DNA from 3 places in the Colwellia sp. MB3u-8 genome. Region 1 is predicted to be linked to each of the others. Evidence: predicted binding sites of a transcription regulator. Region 1 holds the regulator's gene; each other region holds the start of a gene.
What was found. Region 1 encodes FNR, which switches genes on or off when oxygen is low (the NO sensors DNR and NnrR bind a similar motif). Its sites were predicted from a motif close to TTGATCTAGATCAA; they were not measured.
Positions count from the first base shown of each region.

Region 2: hemN (oxygen-independent coproporphyrinogen III oxidase) is a predicted target of FNR. The motif match lies at 2,342-2,355, and genes of this name have one in related genera.
Region 3: H4J54_RS18785 (TraR/DksA family transcriptional regulator) is a predicted target of FNR. The motif match lies at 1,674-1,687, and genes of this name have one in related genera.

Region 1 covers NZ_JACGVA010000038.1:18,640-22,929, forward strand. Annotated here, with positions in the region: gene H4J54_RS03945 (heavy metal translocating P-type ATPase) at 1-450, shown strand, start outside; gene ccoS (cbb3-type cytochrome oxidase assembly protein CcoS) at 447-701, shown strand; gene H4J54_RS03955 (sulfite exporter TauE/SafE family protein) at 698-1,360, shown strand; gene fnr (fumarate/nitrate reduction transcriptional regulator Fnr) at 1,440-2,159, shown strand; gene uspE (universal stress protein UspE) at 2,333-3,265, shown strand; gene H4J54_RS03970 (glucosaminidase domain-containing protein) at 3,861-4,290, opposite strand, start outside.
Region 2 covers NZ_JACGVA010000073.1:370,892-375,181, forward strand. Annotated here, with positions in the region: gene H4J54_RS18560 (VOC family protein) at 1-441, shown strand, start outside; gene yihI (Der GTPase-activating protein YihI) at 1,105-1,674, shown strand; gene H4J54_RS18570 (DUF2489 domain-containing protein) at 1,687-2,181, shown strand; gene hemN (oxygen-independent coproporphyrinogen III oxidase) at 2,411-3,781, shown strand; gene H4J54_RS18580 (DUF1285 domain-containing protein) at 3,783-4,290, opposite strand, start outside.
Region 3 covers NZ_JACGVA010000073.1:424,240-428,529, forward strand. Annotated here, with positions in the region: gene H4J54_RS18770 (DPP IV N-terminal domain-containing protein) at 1-202, shown strand, start outside; gene H4J54_RS18775 (YceI family protein) at 384-944, opposite strand; gene H4J54_RS18780 (cytochrome b) at 959-1,528, opposite strand; gene H4J54_RS18785 (TraR/DksA family transcriptional regulator) at 1,741-2,052, shown strand; gene H4J54_RS18790 (YdcH family protein) at 2,064-2,312, shown strand; gene traT (complement resistance protein TraT) at 2,478-2,669, opposite strand; gene H4J54_RS19635 (hypothetical protein) at 2,675-2,854, opposite strand; gene H4J54_RS18800 (F0F1 ATP synthase subunit epsilon) at 3,141-3,560, opposite strand; gene atpD (F0F1 ATP synthase subunit beta) at 3,607-4,290, opposite strand, start outside.

The sequences.
Region 1 (4,290 bases):
GGTGATCATCAACAAGGCTGTGATAAATTACAAGCAAAACTGCACCTTAATAGCGTGCAAGCAGATTTATCTGCACAAGACAAAGTCAACGCGATTAAACTACAGCAAGCTTCACATGCTGTAGCTATGATAGGTGATGGCGTCAACGATACCCCTGTATTGGGTGCGGCGCATTTGTCCATTGCCATGGGTAGTGGTACTGATATTGCTAAAAGCGGTGCGGATGTGATATTACTGAACAATAAACTCAAAGGTGTGCAAACACTGCGACAGGTATCCTTAAGTACTGCGCGAATTATAAAGCAAAATTACCTTTGGGCTTTTAGTTATAATGCCATTGTATTGCCATTAGCGGTTATGGGCTATATAGCGCCATATATGGCAGTCATTGGTATGTCGGCCAGTTCAATACTAGTGGTAAGTAATTCTTTAAGGTTATTAAAAAAATGAGTGTGATATACGTATTAATTCCCATTGCTATTTTACTTACCGCTATTGGTATTTATCTCTTTTTTTGGGCGGTAAAAACTGAGCAATTTGATGATTTAGAAAAGCAAGGCATGAGCATTTTATTTGAAGATGATAATGATAAACAAAGCATTCATCAAAGCAATAATGCTGCGCCAATAAAAAAACAGATAGACAAAACAAACACCTCACAAGAGCCAGCAGACCCACAGGTCAAAAAAAATAGTCTATGAGCCTTGATTATTTCTCCGCATTTGTCATCGGATTATTAGGCTCAGGCCATTGTATAGTAATGTGTGGTGGTATCAGCACCATGTTGACGACGGCGATTTCTGATACCTCTCGGCATAAAAAATACGCAATTATATTGGCCTATAACTTTGGTCGTATCGCCTCTTATAGTCTTATTGGCGCTCTTGTCGCATTCACCAGCTCAATGGCGACCAAAAATATCGGTGTACCTGTTTCACTGTTAAAAACTATCGCGGGTGTTTTTCTTATCTTGTTAGGTTTATATTTAGGCCAGTGGTTTATGTGGTTAAGCCGCGTCGAACATTTAGGCAAAAGTATTTGGCGGTACATAGCACCACAGACTAAAAAATTTATTCCCATTAAAAACGTACAAAGTGCTTTCGCTTTAGGCGCACTATGGGGCTGGTTACCTTGTGGCTTGGTATATTCTACACTAACTTGGGCATTGGCTAGTGCCGATCCCCTTGATGGTGCCTTGATTATGTTTTTCTTTGGACTAGGCACCTTACCTGCCTTACTTTCAGTATCACTGGGCACCATAAGTATTAAATCATTATTGAGTCATACACTATTTAGAAAGACGGCAGCCAGCCTAGTGATTTCATACGGCATCTATACTATACTCGTTTTATATATATAACGTGTCTGATATAGACCTTATATATATAAAAAATCATGGAAACATCATGACAACATCATGACAAATTTTAAAGGATCTTATGAGTTATAAATCATGCACTGTTCATCAACATATTCACTGCCAAAACTGTAGTCTTAGTGAATTATGTTTACCTTTTTCTCTCAATGATAAAGAGTTAGAAACGTTAGATAATATTATCGACCGTAAGCTGCCGATCCATAAAGGCGAGCAAATATTTAACGACGGTCAACCTATGCATGCGCTTTACGCCATCCGTTCGGGCACATTTAAGACCTACACCATTAATAAACACGGTGAAGAACAAATTACTGGCTTTCATTTAGCGGGTGATTTACTTGGCTTTGATGCTATTGCCGATGCTCAGCATCCAAGTTTCGCTAAAGCGCTAGAAACCTCAATGGTTTGTGAGATCCCTTACAATACGCTCGATCATTTATCGAACAGCATGCCAAAATTAAAAAAACAAATTTTGCGTATGATGAGTACTGAGATCCGTGAAGATCAAGAAATGCTAACATTACTTAATCGTAAAAATGCCGAGCAACGACTAGCAACATTTATCAGTACCTTAAGTATTCGTTACCATGCCCGTGGATTATCTCCATCTGAATTTCGTTTATCTATGACCCGCAGTGATATTGGTAACTATATTGGTTTAACGGTTGAGACTATCAGCCGCTTGCTTAACCGCTTTCATAAAAATGGTTTAATTACAGTTGATGGTAAACTCATTACGATTCTAAGTTTCGATAAATTAAACGAATGCGCCGCACTTTAATGTAACGCTAACACCAGCTTTTCTACATTGCCTTATTAAGGTATTTCACGCTATGCTTAGCGTGAAATATTATTTATCGTCGACAGCATAATAATGTGATTTAAAACAACTATTGTTGCTTGAAAGTAGACTATTGTTATAACACTAGTAGACAATTGATAAAGGAATTAGCTATGGAAAAGTATCAAAAAATACTCGCGATTGTTGACCCAACAACAGAAGAGCAAAAAGCGGTAAACCGGGCGATAGAATTAGCGCGTAAAACAGGTGCTAGCATTACCGCATTTTTGACCATCTATGATTTTTCTTATGAAATGACCACCATGCTGTCAAGTGATGAGCGTGAAGCCATGCGAAAATCAGTTATTAATGATCGCACTCAATGGCTAGAGTCTTTACTCGCTGACCTTGATTTAAGCGGAATTTCTATCGATTGTCGGGTTATATGGCATAACCGTCCCTTTGAGCAAATTATTGCTCAAGTACTCGATAATGGTTATGACATTGTCATTAAAGGTACTCATCAACACGACAAATTTAAATCTGTCATATTTACTCCTACCGATTGGCATATTCTGCGTAAATGTCCTTGTCCTGTTTTACTCGTGAAAGAGCATTTGTGGCCTGATAACGGTAATATTCTTGCGGCGTTAAACATTGGTAGTGAAGAGGAAGAACATAAAGCACTTAATAACAAAATCACAGCAGAAGCTAAACAGCTGACCCAAGTCATGAAAGCTAATCTACACCTAGTTAACTCATTCCCGGGTACGCCAGTTAATATCGCCATAGAAATCCCAGAGTTTAATGCCAGCGATTATAATCGCTCGATGTTAAAACATCATCAAAAAGCGATGTTAGCACATGCAACTGCCTTTAATATTGCGCCGGAAAACACCCATATTAAAGAAGGTTTACCGGAAGATATCATTCAAAGCATAGCGGCTGAATTAGATGCCGAATTAGTCATTCTGGGTACTATTGGCCGTACCGGTTTATCGGCAGCGTTAATTGGTAACACCGCAGAGCATGTTATTGATAGGCTTAATTGTGATGTATTAGCATTAAAACCCGATGGTTACATTTCACCACTTGATGTTGATTAATATCAGCAAACATCCCTAAATAAAGTTGAATTGGGTCATTAAACGCCTAGTTCAACTTTTCTTGTTTAATAACTTAAACTAGCTTATGCGCTGAAATTTATTATACCCATTTCATTAATTAGGTGGTCTACTTTATACGCAGGAAAAATGGCCAAATATAAGGCATTTATTTAATAACTAGTGGTTCTAATTATTAAATAAATAACGCAGTAGTAGGTTATTTTAACCAGTAAAAATGATCAGATAATTAGTGAGATTGGTATTAGGGATTTACCAAGAGCTCTGATGCAAAATCGACCCTTTCTTCAAGCCAAACACACTATTACTGAAGCTTTAACAGCCGAGAGCGAAAAGTATATGACGATAATGTCCTCAAGGTAAATAATACCAAACGGTTACCTGTGATGGCATTATAATAAGGCAGCAGTTAATTTAGAGGTTATTACTTTTGCTGATAAAAAACTGAGGACGGTCTACTTTTTAAAGGCAATTCAAGCGCAAATTTTTAATCGACGTACATTTGAATTTATTTATAAATTTATTTTTATAAATAAATTAGGAATAGCACATTGACATAGCGCTTATTTATTATCGCTTATTTATTATATAACGCGAAGTAATGTCGATTATGGCGGATCATATCAGTTAATTCCAACACGTAATCTATCCCACGTTCAGAGTAACGCATTAATCCTGTTGCAAGAATTTCTGGCGCTAGTGGTTGGTTTTGATCGCGTAATTGGCCTCTAATCGATCTAAATACCGTATAGGCGCCGTTAGTATTAATATTGTGTAAATAACGTGCGATACCTAAACTAATAGAGCTATAAGCGGCGACTTCATGCTTAGCACCGGTATTACGACTACCCGGCACCATGCCACAACCTTTCCTATAACACCAGACGCCAAAAAAGTTTAAACCTATTCGAGCAAAGCGAGAGGTTCCCCAAGCAGATTCATTGGCCGCTTGCACTAAAACAAGTGCTAGTGGAATAATGTCAATTTTAAGCTGTAATTCATATAAT
Region 2 (4,290 bases), on a different contig from region 1:
CTTACTGTCGCCATTGCCGAAAATGAGGTACCGTCAACAAAAGCACCCGATCCCTACATGCATATATTTTTAGACGCTGGTATGGGCAATGTGTTGGCCTTTTTTGAGATCCCCAATTCTCCTGACATGGGCCGAGATGAAAACACCCCAGAATGGGTACAACATATAGCATTAGAAGTTGAAAATGTTGACGCTTTAATTTCAGCAAAAAGCGATTTACAAGCACACGGCTTAGACGTTTTAGGCCCAGTTAATCATGGTGTATTTAAATCTATTTATTTCTTTGATCCTAACGGCCACCGCTTAGAATTAGCCGCCAATATCGGTACCACTGAACAATATGCAGAACTTAAACGGGTAGCGGCCTTGATGGTTGAAGAATGGGCACAAACTAAACAAGCGCCAACACATGCGGCTTGGTTGCATCAACTAGACGACTAAGGCACAAAAACAGCGCTACAAGCCCCTACTAACGAAAGCTTTCGTAAATAGGGGGTAGAAAAAAATGGCTATTGGCTAACTTTTATAAACCTTAAGGCATGTAATTTTTCCTTAAAAACTTAAGTTACATTTAGTAACAAAAAATTACAATTAAAAACAAAGACTTGCTGAACATTAGACTTTAGTGCAATAAATAAACGAAAAAATAGCTTGAAGCTTTACTCAACTCACGTACAGTATGGCTAGCTACATAGATAGCACTCAACAAAATGGATAGTATTTGCACGGAAAGCAATAAGCGTTTATTAACGCAGTATATTATTTAAAATATGGATTGTTTATTAAAGCTCAGGATGAGTACTGAAATATTTAGCCCAAAGGGGCATCAAGGATAGCACTAAAAAAGTGTCAGGATGACCGAAAAAAATAAAATTGTGTACAAAATAATAATAACAATAAAAATAACATTGAAAATTAAAAAATTCACATGGATTGTAACAAAAGGCTAGGACAGCCATTTAAAAATCGGAACTATAGATGTTGGCTTATGCTACATTTCTTTCCTAAAGCGACGTTATTAACGTCGCTTTTTTTCTTTCTATCGCTGTTTAGCGTAGAATGACGTAAAATGAAAGCAATTATTTATTATTTTAAGTTATTACTATGTCTCGTACTAAAAAATCACGCAAACCGGGTACCGGTTCTCTTGGCATCGTTAAAGATGACAACAAAAAATTAGTCGCACCCACACCTCGCAGAGCAAAGAAAACAAACGGTAAAGAGCCGGGCAACCGCCAAAAAGAGGCCAACCCTGTCATGGCTAATGGCCAGAGCTCTGGCAAAAACAAAGATCCCCGCATTGGTAGCAAAACACCTATTGATTTAGGCAAAAAAGTGATTGCACCGATCAAAACTAAAGCCACTAAAAAGGTTCAAGACAACTCACCTATTGCCGCAATTCGTGTCGTTGAAGCCAGTGAGTCATTAGCCGAGCAATTAAGCCGTATTGAACAAGACCCTAGATTGCTTGAAATACTTGAAAAGCAAGATGATGACCTGGCACTAACAGCAGAAGATGTTAGTTATTTCAATACGCTAATGGAGCAGCATGAAAAAATTAGTCAAGCCTTAGGTCTTGATGACGAAGATGAGATTGTAGCGCCCACTAAAAAGTCAGACTCTGAAGATGACTTATGGGACAAGTTCGATAAGAGTGATTTATCAAAATTTTAATAGGAGTATTTAATGCTATCCAACCCTTGGGTATACCTAGCTTTATTAGCCATCGTTATTATTGGTGTATTAGCCGCAGTAGCCATTAGGCTGCTACGCCAATTAAAACAACAAAAGCTTGAACAAGAGCAGAAAAAAGTAGAGCAGCAACAAGCCCTGCAGCAGCATGATAAAAAAATTATCGCCAGTGTTATTATTATCGTGCGCGCGATGAAAGAAGAACAATGCGACATGGGAGAGGGTTGCTGGCGTTTAAGTGTATTGCTAGATTCATTAAAGTTAAGCCAAGACTTAAATGTACAATTTCCAGCCGTATTCAAGTTTTATGAAGCGATAAAACATATGCCTATTTTAGGGGCACGTAAAAAACTTGATAAACAGTCTCGCATGAGACTTGACTTAGAACGCATGAAACTTGAGGCAGAAATGGCAGAAGATATTCGCCAAGATATCGATCTACTGCACCAATACGCTAATGAACGAAATAGTATGCTAAGCGAGTCTTAGTTTTAATTTAGGTTTTATCGAGCTTAGGTTTTATTAAACTTAGCTTCAAATAATAAAACGGTTAGCTTGCCACTAACCGCTAATATTGCCCCCTTATGCTAGGGTAGCAATTAATCAAACCCGTGATAAATAACCCTAAGTGACAATGAAGCCGCCAGCGTTGAGCTTGATCAATGTTTGCGCGCTTGGTTTATCTATAATAGCGTCAAATAGATAAACTGGAATACTTATGCAAGCAGCTCAATTTTTTGATAGCACACTCTTAAAAAAATATAACACTAATGGCCCTAGATATACTTCATATCCAACCGCATTGGAGTTTCATGAGCAATTTAGCCATGAAAATTTAGTACAAGCGATAATCGCATCACCGAACCGTGAATTGTCTTTGTATGTACATATTCCTTTTTGTCATAGCCTTTGCTATTACTGTGCCTGTAATAAAGTTGTCACCCGTCATCGCGATAAAGCCGATACCTACCTTGAGTTTCTTGCACAAGAAATTGCCTCTAGAGCACCGTTATTTAAAGACTATACCGTTAAGCAATTACATTGGGGTGGTGGTACACCTAGCTTTTTACGACATGAGCAAATTAGCCAACTAGTGGCAGAGTTAAAAGCGCAGTTTACCTTTGCAGCACAAGTAGAAATGAGTATTGAAATAGACCCCCGTGAAATTGAAATGAACTTAGCGGATCACCTTTATAGTTTAGGTTTCAATCGCTTAAGTATTGGCGTGCAAGACATAGATGAAAAAGTTCAACAAAGTATTAATCGCGTGCAATCAACCGAGTTTATTGAAAAATTTATTGCCCATGCCAAACAAGTTGGCTTCAAAGCTATTAATATCGATTTGATCTACGGCCTACCTCATCAAACTATAGAGACCTTTACTCGTACGCTAAACAAAGCCCATGAAATGGATGTCGAGCGTATTTCATTGTTTAGTTACGCCCATATTCCCTCTCGCTTTGCCGCCCAACGTAAACTCAAAGATGAATGGTTGCCTAGCGCAGATGAAAAATTTTCTTTGATGAAGTTAGCCATTGAAAAACTGTGTAATTTTGGCTACGACTTTATAGGTATGGACCACTTCGCTAAGCCTGAAGATGAGCTATCCATTGCACAAAAATCAGGTAATTTACACCGAAATTTTCAAGGTTACACCACCAAAGGCGGTTGTGACTTGCTCGGTTTAGGGGTGTCGTCAATTAGTGCTATTGGTCACAGTTTTAGTCAAAATACCAAAGTACTACAAGACTATTACCAAGCCATAGAAACTCAAGCACACGCCCAAGTAAAAGGTGTTAGCTTATCTCAAGACGATATTATTCGTGGAGAAGTTATTCGCGAGTTGATGTGTAATCTTTATGTCGACAAAAATAAAATTAGCCAGAAGTTTGCTATTAATTTTAATGAATATTTTGCTGAAGACTTACCCTTGCTGCAAACCTTCATTAATGACGGATTAATCAAGGTGACTCTTAATGAAATTCGGGTCGAGCAAAAAGCCAGGCTGCTAATACGTAATATTTGTATGAGTTTTGATGCCTATATGAAGCAAAATCTAAACCAACAGCGTTTTTCACAGGTAATTTAAGTTAGCTTTCTAGTTGGCCTAAACTGAATCTATGTTCGGCGCTGAAAAATACTAATTCTGTGCCGTGACCCTCGTTATCTTCACGGGCTAAATCTACCCATTGATAATAAACATTACGATGCACCTTTGCCTGCAAATTTCGTCTGACCGTGACATATAAACTACCCTCTTCGGTAATTTCTAATGGATGTTCAGCATTTAAGATAAAGCTGTCGTCTAAATTGGTCGTCACTTGCATACTTGTTTTCTGCTCATCTAACCATTGCCATTGCGTTAAAATAAAGGGCGCCTCAGCAACCACGATACCGACCTTTTCGACAGGCGTAACTAAAAAATAGCGCTCATCTTCTTTTTTTAATACTGAGGCAAAGAGCTTAACCAAAGACAAACGTTTAAATACCGTGCCGTTATAAAACCAACTGCCATCTGACTTTATTTCTAAATCAATATCACCACAAAAAGGAGGATCCCATAATTCAACCGGTGGCATTTTTTTCACATTACCCGGT
Region 3 (4,290 bases), on a different contig from region 1:
TGATACCAATGTACCGCCATATAACACTCTAATTGTCGTAGAAGCGTTAATTGCTGCTAATAAAGACTTTGATATGCTGATGCTACCGAACCGTGGTCATGGCTTTGCCAGAAAGCCGTATATGATGCGTAAACGCTGGGATTACTTTGTACAGCATTTACTAGCATTAACACCACCAAAAGAGTTTACCTTTAGCGAGTAATTATATAAGCCCAATATAGCGGTATTAATAGCAGCCGATAGCGTAAAAATATCGGTTGTTAACTCGTGTTAATCTTATCTTGTTAACAGCCTAATTGGGTTGATGGAATTGACTTAAGCGGTTATAAAATTTAAGCAAAAAAAAAGGGCACATAGCCCTTTTTTTCAATTAACCTTATGTATTACTGGCGAATACCTTCAATATGTAAAGTCAGATCTACTTTGCCATAATCTTTTTTAAAACCAAAATCTGCCATAGCGATAGTGGCGGTACCGCTAAAGCCGGCACGATAACCACCCCAAGGATCATCACCTTCACCCACTTTAACGGCGTCAATGGTTAATGGGTGAGTAATACCGTGCATGGTAAAACTTCCTATTATGGCAAGTTTACCATCACCTTTATCTTCAACTTTACTGCTAGTAAATGTCGCTTGTGCATATTTGCTAACATCTAAAAAATCATCTGAACGTACATGCTTGTCACGTTTAGTATGGTTTGAATCAAAACTTGAGGTATCTACAATTACCTTAATTTTAGCTGCAGAAACATTATCTTTGTCATAAGAGAAGTTACCTGAAAAGTCGTTAAATCGACCGGCAAGTACACTAAAGCCCAGATGACTCGCTGCAAAATTAATGGAGGCATGTGCCCCTTTAGTATCAATAACATAATCAGCGGCTAAAGCTGGTATTAGTACACTCGAGGTTAATAGAGCGCTAGCAAGTAATTTTTTTTTCATATCAGTTCCTTTAATTATTTATCTGTGATTTTAGTCATACGTTTTAGCGTGACGTCTTGGTCAATAAAATGGTGTTTTAAGGCCGCTAATGCATGTAATAACGCGAAAATTATTATGCCGTAAGCTAGGTAATAATGTACCACACCTGCAATATCTTCCTGGTTTTTTATCCCCAGCACCCATGGTATAACCTTAAACCAATCAAAAACAGCAATGGCTTTATCATTAGCACTGGTGATCAAGTAACCGGAAATCAAAACAGTAAACAACGTGATATACAAAATAAATATCATTAAAGCTGAAGCTTTTTTCTCAAAAGCGCTATGACTAGTTATTGCACCGGGAGAGCCAGCAATACGACGCCACAACAATCTAAATATAGTGACCATTAATAAAAGTATCCCAAGGCTTTCATGCCAATGCGGGGCTAGTTGATACCATTTACTTGAGTAGTTTAACTCGACCATCCAATAACCCAAGGCAAATAACGAAAAAACCGTTAATGCCGAGAGCCAATGTAGTAATTTACTCAGCAAGCCGTATTCTTGCTGACTGTTTTTCCACGAGACTTTATTGTGAACCATTTTTTTTCTTGATGATGACTGGACTATTTAGTTTAGCTACTCACTAACAAAAAACCCAGTTATTTAAACGCAAAATAATGACTTGGGTCGCCATTCGCTGACTAAGTTTTAATCCTTAAGTAATCTAAAAAACTTGAGCAAATTATTGCGCTAGATCAAAGCAGTTAGCAACTAGAGGCTTAAAATGAAATAAGGCTTGAGGAGGAATGCTAATGAATAAAGAAATTCTAAGTAGCTTATTAGAGAAAAAATATGAACTTCAACGACGTATTAGTGCAATTGAATCAGACTTTGGAAAAGGTCGTTCTCAAGATTTTTCTGAACAGACTTGCGAAAACGAAAATAATGAAGTGCTTAATGAAATTCATCACGAAGCTAAAATTGAACTCGGCTTAATCAACCAAGCGTTAACCCGTTTTGAAAACAAAGAATATGGTTTTTGCAGCCAATGCAATGGCGTTATCCACCCCAAGCGTTTAAAAATATTACCTTATATCGATACTTGTATTAATTGTGCTAAATAGGAGCAACCCTAATGATAGAAAAACACGACTTACACCATGAATTTCCAGAGTTAGAAAAAGAAATCCATCACTTAAAAATTCACGATGCACATTTTGCCCGTTTATTTAAAGATTATCATCAGTTAGATCAAGAAGTTCACCGTATAGAAGTTGGTGTTGAGCCAACATCAGATACCTATTTAGAACAACAAAAATTAGCCCGTTTACACTTAAAAGATGAGTTATATACTTTACTAAAAAAAGCACAATTGTCAGCATAAAGTCAGTTATAAAAAGCCACAACCCTTTTAAAGGATTGTGGCTTATCAACATAACTAGCTTATACCTGCTCAACCATTAAAAGAATGCCGACATTGCATAAGCTGTTTTATCAAACATTAGTGGCTATGCCTCTTCAAGCTCTATATTAGCTTTATTTGTTGTAGTCACCACCGGGTTCTATACTCTTTCAGATTTGTTGCCTCGGAATAAGTTTGAGTGCTTGCGCCATCATCAGATATTTTAGTATTAACTTTTGAGTCACGACGAACAATAACGCCTTTTTTAGCACGCTCTTTAATTTGTATGTCAGCAACAAGTAAATACACCACATCTTGCACATAAGCGTTGGCAACCATTGAGGCTAAGCCGACAACAATACCTGCTGCACTGCACCCTGATATAATCCACCAGTAGCTGCTGATGCTGCCGCACCTATACTTGCCTCTTGAAAACCAGCACCTAATGCTTCCGGTGTAGTTTTCTCTAAGTTTCTGACAAAAATACTCTTCCTATACTGAGATTTCTCAGGGTTATCTGTCAAAGTATAACCATTACCGCGATCCTAACCTCTAGATAAATTTTTATTTTATTTGCTGGCACAGGATCAACAAATATAGATGTACTGATTTTCTTATTTAGGCTGGCAATTTTGGTCTTCAAATAATGAGATAGGGTTAAAATGAACCTAGAAATGGGTGAGTTATGCGGCTAAGTAAAGTAGTGGAGTAATTATTTTTTCAACAATAATAAATAATAAAAAAGCGACTATTTACCGAGGTAAAAGTCGCTTTTTTTTTATCACTAAAACTTAATGTAAAACGCGGAGGTTATTTTTTACTTGTTGCTTGGATAACACGTAATTGCGCAACAGCACGAGCTAGTTCAGCTGCGGCTTCTGCGTAATCAACATCATTACCATGTTCATTCAAGTGTTTCTCTGCGCGTTCTTTAGCCTGTAGTGCCGCTTGTTCATCTAAATCAGCGCCACGTACCGCGATATCCGCTAATACAGTAACGTTATTTGGTTGAACTTCTAGCATACCGCCAGAAAGATAAATGATTTCTTCATCACCACCTTTTTTAACGATTCTTGCCATACCAGGTTTTAGTGAGGTCAGCAAAGGTGCGTGACCAGGCATAATGCCTAATTCACCTTCGCTACCTGTGATCTGTAATGATTCAATGCTACCCGAAAATAAACTTTCTTCAGCGCTAACAACATTCAGATTTACAGAAAGTAATGCCATTTGACCTCCTAATAGGTGACTAACTTATGTTAATCACCAGCCTTCATTACATGTTTTTAGCTTTTTCAGCTGCTTCTTCAATAGAACCAACCATGTAGAAAGCTTGCTCAGGTAAATCATCATACTCACCTGCAAGTAGTCCTTTAAAGCCACTAATAGTGTCTTTAAGTGATACATACTTACCAGGAGAGCCGGTGAATACTTCAGCAACAAAGAACGGTTGAGATAAGAAACGTTGAATCTTACGTGCGCGATTCACCGATAATTTATCTTCTTCAGATAACTCATCCATGCCTAAGATGGCGATGATATCTTTAAGTTCTTTGTAACGTTGTAATGTTGATTGAACACCACGAGCTGTTTCATAATGCTCAGCACCAACAACTAATGGGTCTAATTGACGCGAAGTAGAATCTAGTGGGTCAATTGCAGGGTAAATACCTTGCGAAGCAATATCACGACTCAATACAACTGTTGCATCTAAGTGAGCAAAAGTAGTAGCTGGAGAGGGATCAGTCAAATCATCTGCTGGTACGTATACCGCTTGGATTGAAGTGATTGAACCTTTCTTCGTTGAAGTAATACGCTCTTGCAACACGCCCATTTCTTCAGCAAGTGTTGGTTGATAACCAACCGCTGATGGCATACGGCCTAGCAAGGCAGATACTTCAGTACCAGCTAAGGTGTAACGGTAGATATTATCAACAAAGAATAATACGTCACGACCTTC